Regions from separate parts of the Uliginosibacterium silvisoli genome, predicted to be linked through region 4. Evidence: predicted binding sites of a transcription regulator. Region 4 holds the regulator's gene; each other region holds the start of a gene.
What was found. Region 4 encodes FliA, which starts transcription of late flagellar genes. Its sites were predicted from a motif close to CTAAAGTTNNNNNNNNNNNNGCCGNTA; they were not measured.

Region 1 (2,201 bases), on a different contig from region 4:
AACAACCACATCAACAGGAAGAAAGCCATCATGGCCGTCACGAAGTCGGCGTAGGCAATTTTCCACGCGCCGCCGTGCGCACCGCCGCCGCCCTTCTTGATGCGTTTTACAACGATGGGTTGCTGATTGTTATCGGCCATGGTCCGCAGTCAGTGATTCTTGAGGATAAGAAGAGCCGGATCACTTGCCCTTGCGGCTCTTGATCTCTTCTTCCAGCTCCTTGAAGCCAGGGCGATCACCTGAGTAAAGCACTTTACGGCCGAATTCAACGGCCACCTGCGGCGCATAACCATTCATGCTGGCAAGCAACACGACCTTCATGCACTGGTAGAGCTTGCCGTCCTCTTCCACGATCTGTTCAAGCTGGCTGGCAACCGGCGCCACAAATCCATACGCGATCAAGATGCCGAGGAAGGTACCCACCAAGGCGCCACCAATCATCTTGCCAAGCACTGCAGGAGGCTCGCCCACCGAGCCCATCACGTTCACCACGCCCATCACCGCAACCACGATACCGAATGCAGGTGTCGCGTCCCCCACCTTGGCAACGATGTGCGGCGCCTGGTGCGCCTCGTGATGGTGAGTCTCGATTTCCACATCCATCAGGTTCTCGAGCTCAAAGGCATTGAGATTGCCGCCTACCATCATGCGCAGATAGTCGGTGAGGAACTCAACCGCGTGGTGGTCATGCAGGAAATTTGGGTACTTGGACAGAATCGCACTGCTTTCCGGGTTCTCGATGTCGTTCTCGATCGACATCAAGCCTTCCTTGCGGACCTTGGCCAGGATCTCGAACATCATGGCCAGCACATCTACATAGAGGGCCTTGTTCTTGCCGGAGCCCTTGAAGACTTTCGGCAGCGCCCCTACCGTCGCCTTGATCGCCTTCGGACCGTTGCCTGCAATGAAGCCCCCTATCGTCAAACCGACGATGGCGATGTACTCCATAGGCACCCACAACGAGGCAAGACTGCCGTGAACCGAGTACGTGCCCAACGCTGCCGCGAGAATGACGACGTAGCCAATTATCAAAAACATCTTTTTTGATCCCGCAACGAGTGAATGCAGCGCCTGAGAAAATATTGCCTGTCCCTGTTGGGTATCGGCACCACATCTGCAAACTTAAGAAAACCAGAACACCTGACGGCCTCTTGCAACGATGGAGCAGTAGACAAAAAAACCGCCAGACAAGCCGGCGGTTCGTAACTCCCCGCAATGCAGGGAGGAGGTCAGACAGGAGAGAGACTACATTCGATGCATTGTCACCATCAGACAGCAATCTTGAGATCGTCGGTCACGCGAGCCGTTGCACGCTTGCCCTTGCCAGCGCGAGCCGGGATGTGGCACAGACCGCAGACATAGCCTTGGGTAGGATCGTATGCATGCGCCACGAAACCGCCCGTGCATTTCGTACAGCAAGCCAGTTGCAGCATCTTCGCCTCGAAGAAACGCACCAGCGTCCAGGCACGGGTCAAGCTCAGCACTTGATCCAGATCGTTCGAGACCACGTGGTCACGATACATACGGAAGGCCTTCAACGTTGCATCCAGGCCGCTGAGCTTGGTGTTCTTGGTGATGAAGCCGCGGAACGACATGAACAGAGATGCGTGCACGTTCTGCTGCCATGGAATGAACCAGTCAGTCGAGAAAGGCAGCATGCCCTTCGGTGGTGATTCCTGACGGATTTCCTTGTACAGCTTGAGCAGGCGCTCACGCGACAGGCCGGTTTCGGATTCGAGCATCTGCATGCGCGCACCGAGCTCAATCATTTCCATAGCGAGCTGGGTTTCGCGGGCATCCTGGACGAGGCTTTTCATACGCATGTCATTCTCCTCAGGCGATGTGGCCAACTGGCGTTGCTGCTGCCAGGATGGTTGCGTGGATGCGCGCAGCCTGATTGTCGCGATCGTGGTTGGACAGGAGGTTCAGCAGGAGAGTGTCATCGAAGCGGAACTGGCAGATCAGCATGTCGCCGGTCGCCATGCGCAGGATCTGGCCTGGCGACAGCTTGCTGATCATGTCAGCCACGTCTTCACCGACACCGAGTTTCAACATGGCTACTTCGCGATCTGCGCTCAGCATCTGCTGCGCCAACATGAGGTAGGCGAGATTCAGTTCCTTGATCTCGTCGTTGATGTTCGATGTCGTCATTTGTGGCCCCTCTGCTTGTTCAGCGGCGTAAAGGTGTTACGCCATGGAGT
Region 2 (2,201 bases), 410 kb from region 4:
AACACGCCCATCACCGCGCAGCGTGTCTCCTCCACATCCTCGCCGTCCGGAAACAGGCAGTGATAGCAAGGATTGTTTGCATCGCGCTTGTCGAACACGCTGAGCTGCCCATCGAAGCGCACGGCAGCGCCTGACACCAGCGGCTTGGCAAATTTGACGCAGGCGCGGTTGATGGCATGCCGCGTGGCGAAGTTATCGGTGCAATCCAGCACCACATCTGCCTCGGCGATATGCGCCTCCAGCAAACCGGCATCGAGCCGCTGCGGCAAGGCCACGGCTACGGTTTCGGGGTTGAGCCGGTTCAGCGTGTCTCGCCCCGATTCAGCCTTGAAGCGGCCAACGGAGTCGTTGCGATGCATGATCTGGCGCTGCAGATTGGTGAGATCGACCGTATCGCCGTCAGCGAGGATGATGGTGCCGACGCCTGCGGAAGCGAGATACATGGCGGCCGGCGAACCGAGGCCGCCTGCGCCGATGATCAGCACGCGGCTCTTGATGATGGCTTCCTGCCCCGCGATATCGAGTTCGGGCAGCAAGATGTGGCGGGAGTAACGCAGCAGCTGGTCGTCGTTCATGCGGCAAGTTTACGCGGGACACCGCTGCACGTGGTTGCAGGCAAATAAAAAAGGGCCGCCTGTCCCCGCACGGGACAAGCAGCCCTCTGGCTCAATCTGCAGTCGTGCCTGCTCAGGCAGCGAGCTTGTGCACGGCCTCGGTACGACGACGTACCGGTTTGCGACGCACAGCACCCGGATCGAAAGCACCATCCAGTCCGCGCAGGGCATCCTTGCGGGCTTTCAGCGCCATCTTGAAGGCGCCTTCTTCACCGTACTTCTTGACGGAGAACTTCACGCGCTTGCGGCGCCCGTCAGGAAGCGGCCAGGAAGCAACCCAGAACCAGCGCTGCTTGTCTTCCGGCAAGTCGCGTGTTTCCGAAGCGCAGTAACGGCACACGCCGACAACGCCCGAACGGTTGTTCTTCTTGACGATATTCGAATACTCACGCATCGAAAACGGCGGGTGATTGGTGATGACTTCGTCGCGGTAGCCCTTCGCCGCTGCGAAGGATTTCTGCTTACCACCATGCACGCCGTCCGAAAAATGCTTGCGGTGGATAACGCCGCGGCGCTGAATGGTTACAAGCCATCCATGCGTCCGACTGACCTCGTTATCTACACGACTAATTCCATAAACACTGCCTCGGCTCACGTCAGTCCTCCAGGAGCTATCAAGGTTATGGCGGCGATAAGTGGTTTTCGACCCGCTCCGTGGAAACTTTAGGGTCATCACTGATCCCTGCGGAATGCATCACGGCGCACCTGACAAGCGGTAAAGGGACCGCTGTGAAGGAGTCCAAACCCCTGTCTGGCATTCAAGACCGGTCATCGGATGCCGGTATGAATCGCATGATTCTTGTTGCTGGCCGGGGTGCGTTCCGCGTCGGCCAATGGAGGTTTACATGCGTATTTCACAGTCCAGTCTCAACCTGCAGGGCCAATCGGCCAGCTATGTCCGCCACTACGTCGAAGAGAGTCTGCAGTTCAGTTTCCAGGCTGCCCAGGCCAGTCCACCCACAGCGGAAACCAGTCAGGTCATCATCAGTGATGCTGCGCGGGACACGCTTGCCGCCGCGCAAAGCTCCAGCGAAGTCACCCCGGAAACAGACAAACAGAACGCAATGGATGCCCGGCTTCAGGTTCTTATCAGCCTCGTCGAGCAACTCACTGGCCACAAGATCAAGCTCTTCGACGTCTCAGAACTAGGCGCGTCAGCGGATGCGGGCCCGGCACAGACGGAGGACGCACCGACATCAGGTGCTGGCGCCCCTCCACAACCGGAATGGTCGCTGCACTTCGAGCGCCGCGAAGTGCGCGAAGAAGCCCAGGCCACCCGCTTCCAGGCTAGCGGCAATGTGAAAACCGCCGATGGACGCGAAATCAGTTTCGACCTCGATCTGGAAATGGCGCGCTTCGCCCGCAGCGAGAGCCTGACGACCGTGGATGCAGGCAATGTGAGGCGCAAGGACCCGCTCGTTCTCAACCTGCAAGGCGGCCCAACCAGCCTGCTCTCAGAACGTCTCGCCTTCGATCTTGACGCCAACCCCGACACGGCGCCGGACATGATTGCGAAGCTCGGCCAGGGCAGCTTCTTCCTCGCTCTGGATCGCAATGGCAACGGCAAGATCGACGACGGCAGTGAGC
Region 3 (2,201 bases), on a different contig from region 4:
GACGCGTGAGATAGGCAATGTCACGAGCCTGATCGAGGGAGAGACCCGGCTGGCGATTGTCACCATCGAGTCAGGCAGCAAGCAGGCGCGAGGTGGCGCCGAGCGGGCGCGCGAGGCCGGAGCTTCCTTGCAGGCCATCAATGATGGCGCCCGGCAGACGCTTGAGCGGGTCGAGTCCATTGTGTCGGCCATGAATGCACGCGTCGCCGAGGCACATGCGCTTGCCAGCGATGTAAGCGACATCGTCGGATCGGCGCAGAGCAACCAGATGCTGGCTGAGCGTACGCAGGAGCATTGCTCGCAACTGGCGCAGCAGGCCGAGAACATGCAGCAGATCGCCAAGGTCTTCCAGCTTGGTGCGGCAGGCGAGGCGGCCTCGCGCACGCATACGGCCATGCCGGGAGTCGTGGCGGCCGCAGCGGCTGCCATCAGCGGCGTGCTTGAGCGGGCGGTGGATTCCGGTCGCATCCGTGTCGAAGACCTGTTCGACGACCAATATGTACCGATCGACGGAACGCAGCCCCAGAAATATCGCACCCGCTTCGACACGCTGACGGACGAGATCTTCCCGCCGATCCAGGAGCCGGTGCTCGACCAGCACCCCGAATGCGTGTTTGCCGGTGCAGTGGATCTGCGCGGTTATTTTCCGACGCACAACCTGCGCTTCAGCCTGCCGCTGACCGGCGACGTGAAGCTGGACACCGCGCGCAACCGGACGAAACGGATTTTTGACGATCCCGTCGGGCGGCGTTGCGGCGCCCACGAACTTGCTTATCTCGTGCAGACCTACCGCCGCGATACCGGCGAGGTGTTGCACGACATTTCAGCGCCTATTTATGTGAAAGGCCGCCATTGGGGCGGCTTCAGGATCGGTTTCCGGGCCTGAGTTGTTACGTTTTTTGCACGGACGGCTACTCGGTCTGTGCCGTATTAGTGCCTGATTACAGGCCCGGCAGCGCTCAAGTTTGGAAAACGGGAGCCGTAAAACCTCTTGGGTTGATGATGTTCGTAAGGTACCTGCAAGTACCGGCGGCTCATCAAGCGAACCTTGGTACGGAGATTGTCATGTCAGAGCTGTTGAAGAACATTGATGCCAGAACGCGGCTTGCGGGAACCAACAAGCTTGAGATCTTGCTGTTTACGCTGGGCGTGGATACGCGCACAGGCCGTCGCGAAAGCTTCGGCATCAACGTCTTCAAGGTGCGCGAAGTCATGAAGACGCCACCGATCACCGCCGCGCCCGACATGCAGAAGGGCGTCGAAGGCATGGTTTCGCTGCGCGGCCAGCTGGTGCCGGTCGTGGATCTGTCGCGTTACTGCGGCATCGATCCCGATGGCAAGCGCGAAATCATGATCGTTACCGAATACAACGGCCACACGCAGGGCTTCCTCGTCGAGGGTGTGGACACCATCCTGCGTCTCGACTGGTCGCAGATGCGTGTGCCACCAGACATGATGACTTCTCGCCTCGGCGGCCTCGTGACTGCCGTGACCGAGCTGGAGCAGGACAAGCTGATCATGATGCTCGACGTCGAACGTGTGCTGTCGGAGACGACGCAGTACGACGAAGAGAGCACCTTCAAGGATATCGAATCGATCGGCCGTGACTTCACCGTCTTCTATGCCGATGACTCGTCGGTCGCACGTCGCCAGATCGAGCGCACGCTGACCGCTCTCGGGTTGCGCAGTGTGGGCGCCGTGAATGGCCGCGCGGCGTGGGAAGAGCTGGAGAAGATGGCGGCGCATGCCGAGTTGAGCGGGCGCAAGGTCTGGGAGATGGTCCACCTGGTTCTCACGGACGTCGAGATGCCGGAAATGGATGGCTACATCCTGACCAAGAAGATCAAGTCTGACCCACGCTTTGATGGCGTGCCCGTGCTGATGCATTCCTCACTGTCCTCGATGTCGAACCAGACGCTGGGCAAGTCGGTGGGTGTGGATGCGTATGTGCCGAAGTTTGAACCGCATCGACTCGCCGACGCCGTGCGTTCGATGCTGGTGCCGGAGAGCGTGAATCTGGCGGCATGAGAGGCCAGCTAAGCGATCTTCAGAAATGAATGTGCGGATATGTGTGAGAGAAGAATGATGGTGCGAGGTGAACATGGAACGAGCTAACGACAATCTGCTGGACACAGTCGACGCCAGGACGAAACTGGTCGGCTCCAACCGCATGGAGATCCTGTTGTTCTCGCTGGGTACCA
Region 4 (2,201 bases):
CCCGTTTTACGCAACTGGCTGAATCTCAACTGGGTATCGAGGTCCAAGCCGTCAGCAGCCTTGGCGAAGCACTGTGCCTCGCCGGTAGCCACGGCAAGGAGCTGGGTGGTCATGCAGGTCACAGTTTTGCCGAGAAGCTACTGGGCCGCGCACGCAGCGCGACGACGACCGCCATCATGGGCTTCAGCCGTGGTCCGGCAATGGCGTGGTAACGACGCAGGGCGTGAGCGCTTCCGCTAGGCCCGAATAGGGCACGAACACAGGTCTTTTTCCGCAAGGCAGCTTGCGAGGGGCCGGAGCACAATGAATTCACCGTGCTGGGGCACAACCGGCTTCACGGCAGGGCGCACATCAGGGAGTGGCATTTGCTGCTGATGTGTCAACTAATTCCGACTGAGTCTGATTGAGAGAGCGGCATGTACAACGCAGCGGGAACCCTGGACAAAGACCAGCTTGTGGCGCGCTACGCGCCCCTGGTCAAACGAATTGCCTACCACCTCATGGCCAAGCTTCCGGCCAGCGTGCAGGTGGAGGACATCATTCAGAACGGCATGATCGGTCTGCTGGATGCCATCAGTCGCTACGAGGAAGGTCTTGGCGCGCAATTCGAGACCTACGCCGTGCAGCGCATCCGTGGTGCCATGCTGGACGGCTTGCGTGAGAACGACTGGCTGCCACGCAGCCTGCGCCGCGAAATGCGCCGTATCGAAACGGCTGTTCACAGCCTTGAACAGCAGCATGGCCGTCAGCCCACCGAGCGCGAACTTGCCGAAACCCTGGGCATGACGCTCGCCGACTACCAGAAGATGTTGCAGGAAGCGCGCGGCTACCAGCTCGTGTACTTCGAGGACTTTGGCGACGAAGACGAAGACGACTACCTGGAGCGTCACATCGTGGGTGCAAGCGGTGACCCGCTTGATCTGCTGGAAGACGCCAGTATGCGCAGCGTGCTCATCAAGGCCATCGAAGATCTGCCCGATCGCGAGAAGATGGTGATGGGCCTGTACTACGAAGAAGATCTCAATTTGCGCGAAATCGGTGAGGTGCTGGGTGTTTCCGAGTCGCGTGTCTGTCAGCTGCACAGCCAGGCCATTGCCCGTCTGCGCTCGCGTATTGCCAGCGGCCGCGAGTCGTCCATGCAGGCGACCGGCGGGCGCCGCGCCAGCGCCGCATAGGCATCGCGTTCTTACTGTCGCGACGCTGCGGGTCTTAAACTGTCTTTCCGATATTTCCCTGCTGAACGGAACCAATGGACGTCATAAGCCTGGCGGGTCTGCTGCTTGCAATCGTGGCCATCGTGGGAGGGCAAGTCCTCGAAGGTGGGCACATTGCTTCGCTTATCCAGCCGACGGCTTTCATGATCGTGCTGGGCGGCACCATCGGTGCCGTGATGTTGCAGAGCCCGTGGCGAACCTTCGTGACGGGGCTGCGCATCTCCATGTGGGTATTCAAGCCACCGGTACCGCCATTGCACGAACTCATCGAGCAGATCGTGGGCTGGAGCAATATCGCTCGCCGCGAAGGGCTGCTGTCGCTTGAGAACAAGATGGAAGGCATGACCGATCCGTTCATGCGCAAGGGTGTGCAATTGCTCGTCGATGGTGTCGAACCCGAACACATCCGCGAAGTGATGGAAGTGGAAATCACGACTTGGGAGACCGAGATGAAACAGGCCTCCAAGATCTGGGACGCAGCGGGGGGCTACGCACCTACGGTCGGCATTCTCGGTGCCGTGATGGGGCTGATCCATGTCATGGAGAATCTTTCGGATCCGGCCAAGTTAGGTAGCGGCATTGCCGTTGCCTTTGTTGCGACGATCTATGGCGTTGGCTCAGCCAACCTGATCTTCCTGCCGGTAGCGAAGAAGATACAGGCGAACATCATGCGTCTCGTGGCCGTCAGGGAAATGCTTTTGGAAGGCATTGTGCGTATCGCCCATGGCGACAACCCGCGCATCATCGAGAGCCGTCTGCAGGGCTACATCATCTGACCCTGCCCGCGCAGGCACGGTCGTGCGCAGCGCGGGTTCCCGGATCAAGAACAGTCAGATCAGCGTTGGCATGGCCGCACGGGTTTCCATGCGGCATTCACGCGTACGCTGCACGTTGCCATCGTCATCCACCGTTTCGAGCCGCACGCTGAAGCCCCACAGACGCGCAACGTGCTTGAGCATCTCGTCCGCGCTCGCGGCAAGCGGGCGG

Region 1: the regulator FliA is predicted to act here: its motif matches at 1,101-1,127, upstream of motA (flagellar motor stator protein MotA).
Region 2: the regulator FliA is predicted to act here: its motif matches at 1,255-1,281, upstream of VVD49_RS19965 (AP2 domain-containing protein).
Region 3: the regulator FliA is predicted to act here: its motif matches at 959-985, upstream of VVD49_RS21630 (chemotaxis protein).

What each region holds. Positions count from the first base shown of each region.
Region 1 is NZ_JAYXHS010000002.1:1,128,419-1,130,619, reverse strand. Features, by position in the region: gene motB (flagellar motor protein MotB) at 1-140, opposite strand, end outside; gene motA (flagellar motor stator protein MotA) at 181-1,038, opposite strand; gene flhC (flagellar transcriptional regulator FlhC) at 1,269-1,823, opposite strand; gene flhD (flagellar transcriptional regulator FlhD) at 1,834-2,151, opposite strand.
Region 2 is NZ_JAYXHS010000004.1:474,852-477,052, forward strand. Features, by position in the region: gene VVD49_RS19960 (HesA/MoeB/ThiF family protein) at 1-575, opposite strand, end outside; gene VVD49_RS19965 (AP2 domain-containing protein) at 688-1,209, opposite strand; gene VVD49_RS19970 (VCBS repeat-containing protein) at 1,460-2,201, shown strand, end outside.
Region 3 is NZ_JAYXHS010000005.1:235,551-237,751, reverse strand. Features, by position in the region: gene VVD49_RS21635 (methyl-accepting chemotaxis protein) at 1-886, shown strand, start outside; gene VVD49_RS21630 (chemotaxis protein) at 1,066-2,028, shown strand; gene VVD49_RS21625 (chemotaxis protein) at 2,102-2,201, shown strand, end outside.
Region 4 is NZ_JAYXHS010000004.1:61,344-63,544, forward strand. Features, by position in the region: gene VVD49_RS18260 (MinD/ParA family ATP-binding protein) at 1-212, shown strand, start outside; gene VVD49_RS18265 (RNA polymerase sigma factor FliA) at 417-1,175, shown strand; gene VVD49_RS18270 (flagellar motor protein) at 1,250-1,990, shown strand; gene VVD49_RS18275 (SpoVR family protein) at 2,045-2,201, opposite strand, start outside.